Regions from separate parts of the Streptomyces sp. NPDC057697 genome, predicted to be linked through region 2. Evidence: riboswitches for the same ligand, from Rfam matches in the RefSeq annotation. Region 2 holds a riboswitch; the other holds the start of a gene.
The links. A riboswitch is a leader RNA that binds a small molecule or an ion and turns the genes downstream of it on or off. The one in region 2 is predicted to bind cobalamin.

Region 1: it holds a riboswitch for cobalamin, as region 2 does, so the genes downstream of both, metE (5-methyltetrahydropteroyltriglutamate--homocysteine S-methyltransferase) here and ACFVFH_RS02835 (prenyltransferase/squalene oxidase repeat-containing protein) in region 2, are expected to answer to the same signal.

Annotation. Positions count from the first base shown of each region.
Region 1 is NZ_JBHVJA010000004.1:92,076-94,271, reverse strand. Features, by position in the region: gene ACFVFH_RS13630 (aminoglycoside phosphotransferase family protein) at 1-646, shown strand, start outside; cobalamin riboswitch at 784-1,000, shown strand; gene metE (5-methyltetrahydropteroyltriglutamate--homocysteine S-methyltransferase) at 1,162-2,196, shown strand, end outside.
Region 2 is NZ_JBHVJA010000001.1:636,380-638,575, reverse strand. Features, by position in the region: gene ACFVFH_RS02835 (prenyltransferase/squalene oxidase repeat-containing protein) at 1-828, opposite strand, end outside; cobalamin riboswitch at 935-1,069, opposite strand; gene ACFVFH_RS02830 (MBL fold metallo-hydrolase) at 1,276-2,196, opposite strand, start outside.

The sequences.
Region 1 (2,196 bases), on a different contig from region 2:
CACCACCTGGGTGGCGGGAACCCCCGCCGACCGCGCCCCCGCCACGCGCGCCGCGGAGGCGGCCGACTCCCTGGCGGCGTTCCTGACCGCTCTGCACCGGCCCGCACCCGACGGGGCGCCGGCCGGCCGCGACCGCGGAGGACCGCTCGCCGACCATGCCGAAGAGTTCGCCCGGACCCTGGCCTCGGCCGCCGGGTCGGGGCTGGTCCCCGACCCGGACGCCGTCCGCGCCGTCTGGGACGACGCCGTCGCCGCGCCCGCCTGGACGGGGCCGGCCCTCTGGCTGCACGGCGATCTGCACCCGGCCAACGTCCTCACCTCGCACGGCACCTTCTGCGGCGTGATCGACTTCGGCGACCTCTGTGCGGGCGATCCGGCCTGCGATCTCGCCGCAGCCTGGCTCCTGCTGCCGGACGGCGCCGTCGACCGTTTCCACGACACCTACCGGCCCGCCGCGGACCCGGCGACGCTGCGCCGCGCGCGCGGCTGGGCGGTGGTGAAGGCCCTCGTCTGCATCCTCATCGGCGACGCGGGCGACCACGGCCGTCCGGGCGGCAAGCCCACCTGGGGCCCGCCCGGCCACGCCTCGCTGCGACGCCTCACCGCGACGGCCGGCCACTGCGGCTCCCCCGGCCCGACGCGGTAGCGGCCTGACCCGCCCGGCGGGCGTACGGCACCGGACGGCGTCCCGGTGGCGCCGAAGGCCCGTCCCGGACCGGTCCCCGTGTCTCACGTCACGTTCCGGAATGTGAGCAGTACCGCCCCGGGAGCGATCAGCCCTCTAGTCTGACCGGTGCAGCTGGTTCGCCCTGTCCGCCAGGCAGGCGCGTCGTAAGAGGGAACCCGGTGGAAATCCGGGACTGCCCCGCAGCGGTGAGCGGGAACGACCGCCGTCATACGCACTGGATCCACCGGATCCGGGAAGCGACGGCCAGTAGGTGTCTGCCCTCGGCAGACGTGCCCGCGAGTCCGAAGACCTGCCCGTTGCCCGCACACGAACCCTCGTGCGCGGATATCCCGGTGACCTCGTGGGCGGGTCGGCGTACATACCAGACGGAAGACCGCGCGACCGGCGTGCGGGGTGTCCGTCCGGTTCGTCATCCCTTCGCGCCCGTGTCCCGTCCCGGGATCTCAAGGAGTCATCTCGCGAAGGAGATTTCCGTGACCAGCAGGACCGCAGCCGCGGCAGCACGCGCCACCGTGTACGGCTACCCCCGCCAGGGCCCGAACCGGGAACTGAAGAAAGCCATCGAGGGGTACTGGAAGGGGCGGGTGACCGCCGACGCCCTCCGGGAGACGGCGGCCGACCTGCGCCGGGCCGGCTGGCGGCAACTGGCGGACGCCGGTGTCCACGAGGTGCCCACCGGCGACTTCTCCTACTACGACCACGTCCTGGACACCAGCGTCATGGTCGGCGCCGTCCCCCAGCGGCACCGTGAGGCCGCCGCCGCCGACGCCCTCGACGGCTACTTCGCGATGGCCCGCGGCACCCAGGACGTGGCGCCGCTGGAGATGACCAAGTGGTTCGACACCAACTACCACTACCTCGTCCCCGAACTCGGCCCGGACACCGTCTTCGCCACCGACTCCGCCAAGCAGGTCACCGAGCTGAAGGAGGCCCTCGCGCTCGGGCACGCCGCCCGGCCGGTGCTGGTCGGCCCGGTCACCTACCTCCTGCTCGCCAAGCCCGCCCCCGGAGTGGCGGCCGACTTCGAACCGCTGACGCTCCTGGACCGGCTGCTGCCCGTCTACGCGGAGGTGCTCGCCGACCTGCGTGCCGCGGGCGCGGAGTGGGTCCAGCTCGACGAGCCCGCGCTCGTCCAGGACCGCACCCCGGCCGAGCTGAACGCAGCCGCCCGCGCCTACCGTGAGCTCGGCGGCCTGACCGACCGGCCCAAGCTGCTCGTCGCCTCCTACTTCGACCGGCTCGGCCAGGCGCTCCCCGTCCTGGCGAAGGCCCCCGTCGACGGTCTGGCACTGGACTTCACCAACGCCGCCGCCGCCAACCTCGCGGACCTGGCCGCCGCCGGCGGGCTGCCCGGCAAGCGGCTCGTCGCGGGCGTGGTCGACGGCCGCAACATCTGGATCAACGACTACGAGAAGTCGCTGGCCACCCTCGCCACTCTCCTCGGCCTCGCCGACCGGGTCGACGTGTCCGCCTCCTGCTCCCTGCTCCACGTCCCGCTGGACACGGCG
Region 2 (2,196 bases):
CGCCTGGTTCAGATGGCCGCTCCCGGCGAGGGCGCCGACGAGGTAGTGGGCGCCGTTCTGGGCGGCCTGCTCGGGCGTGAGGCCGGAGCCCGGGTGGCAGCGGGGGGCCTTGCCCGCGGCGTTGTCGCCGACGGCCATGGCCTTGCCCATCGTGCCGAGCACGGCGGCCGCGGTGGCGTCCGCGTTCGCGGTCAGCTTCCCCTTCTTGTCGGGCTGGTACGCGAAGGCCCCGCCGTCCTTGCCGCCGCACGGGATCGCGAGCGCGAGCAGCGGGTCGTAGGGGGTCTTGCCGCCGGGGGTCGTGATGTCCGCGAGCCGCTGTCCCTGGCGGGCGAGGGCGCCGATCACCAGGGAGGTGGAGTTGGCGTCGCTGGGCGCGCCCGCGGTGTAGCCCCAGCCGCCGTCCTCGTTCTGCACGGACTTCAGCCAGCGCACGCCGTTGTTCACGATGTCCCGGTGGCCGCCGACCTCGACCAGTGCCTGGGTGGCGGCCGCGGTGGCGTTGGTGTCCAGCACCGTCTTGTCGTCGCACGGCTCGGAGACATCGGCCCGGTACGCCGCGTAGGCCCCGTCGGCGCACTGCTGGCCGATCAGCCAGTCCACCGACTTCGCGGCCGGGGTGACCCCTTCGAGCCGCTGGGCGAGGAAGGCCATCGACTGCCGCCACACCCCGTCGTAGGTGGGGTCCTTCGTGCCGTACAGCCCGGCGGGCAGCGCGGCGGACGGCGAGGGCGACGGGGACGGCGCGGCGACCGCGACCGGCGCTGCGGCCGCGCAGAGCACGGCGGCGGTGGCGGCGAGCGTTGCTGCGCTGCGGCGTACGGTCATGGCGGGCGGGGCCTCTCCTGTGCGACGAACCGGGCACAGGCACGCTCAGGCACCAGGCTCCGGCTCCGTATACCTCGACGGTGCCGACCACCGGGATCGGTGGTGGGAGCCGGTCACGTCCGCGGACAGGGCATTCCGGCTCACCGTCTCCGGGACGGTTCACGGCTGCGTGGTCAGTGCCGGATTCGCACCGGCTTCCCCCTGAACGGGCATGATGACGACCCGCACACTCTACCGGGCGGTCCGGGACGGTCCCCGGGGCGGCTTAGGCCGGGCGTCCCGGGGGCCGTCCCGGCGATCACGCGGAATCCACTGGCACGACCGGTCCCGCACGAATGACCATGACCCGCATGCCAGGGTGGGTCAGTAGGGCGGCGCGGAGCCGTACCGCCCGGCCCGGCTCACACCACCCTCGCCATTCACCGCCGGCCGCGCCCCGCTCGCCGCTCACACCGCGATGTACGTCACCGGCTCGGTCCCCGGCACCGCCTCCGCGCGACCGAGCTTCACCAGCCTCCGCAGATGCGCCTCCGCCTCCGAGACCGCGATGTTCCGGGAGCCGTGCGGGATCTGCTCCCAGGGCCGGTTCCACTCCATCCGCTCGGCCAGTTCCCACGGCGTCAGCGGCCCGGCCAGCAGCCCGAGCAGCCCGGTCAGCCGTTCCTCGTGATGGGCGAGGAGCTCCCGTACCCGCCCGGCCGCGTCGGTGAAGGCGTACTGATGGGCGGGCAGCACCTCGGCGGCCCCGAGCCTGCCGATCCGCTCCAGCGAGTCGAGGTAGTCGCCGAGCGGGTCTCCCCCGCTCGGACGCGGCCGGGAGCCCGCGGGGGGATCGGTGGCGGCGGCGTCGTCCGGGTCCTCGTACAGCCCGATGTGCGGGCTGATCCCCGGCAGCAGGTGATCGCCGGAGAAGAGCCGCCCCCGGCCCGGCAGATTCCCCGGATGCTCCTCGTCCAGATGCAGACACACGTGCCCCGGCGTGTGCCCCGGCGTCCAGATCGCCCGCAGTCTGCGCCCCGCCAGGTCGAGCAGCTCGCCGGGCACGATCTCCCGGTCCGGCAGGGCGGCCCGCAGCCCCGGCAGGGTCCGCAGACGGCCCCCGTCCGCCGCGGCGGCCCGCAGCGGCGCGAGGTGCTCCTCGGGCGCGCCGACCGCGGTGAGCTTGGCCACGAGATACGTCAGCCAGGTGCCGGGCCGGGACTCACGGGTACGGCGCACGATCGCGGTGTCCGCCGCGTGCATGGCGATCCACGCCCCGGAGGCCTCCCGCACCTGCCCGGAGAGCCCGTGGTGGTCGGGGTGGTGGTGGGTGATGACCACGCCGTGGATGTCCGCCATCTCCGTACCGACGGCGGTGAGTCCGGCGCG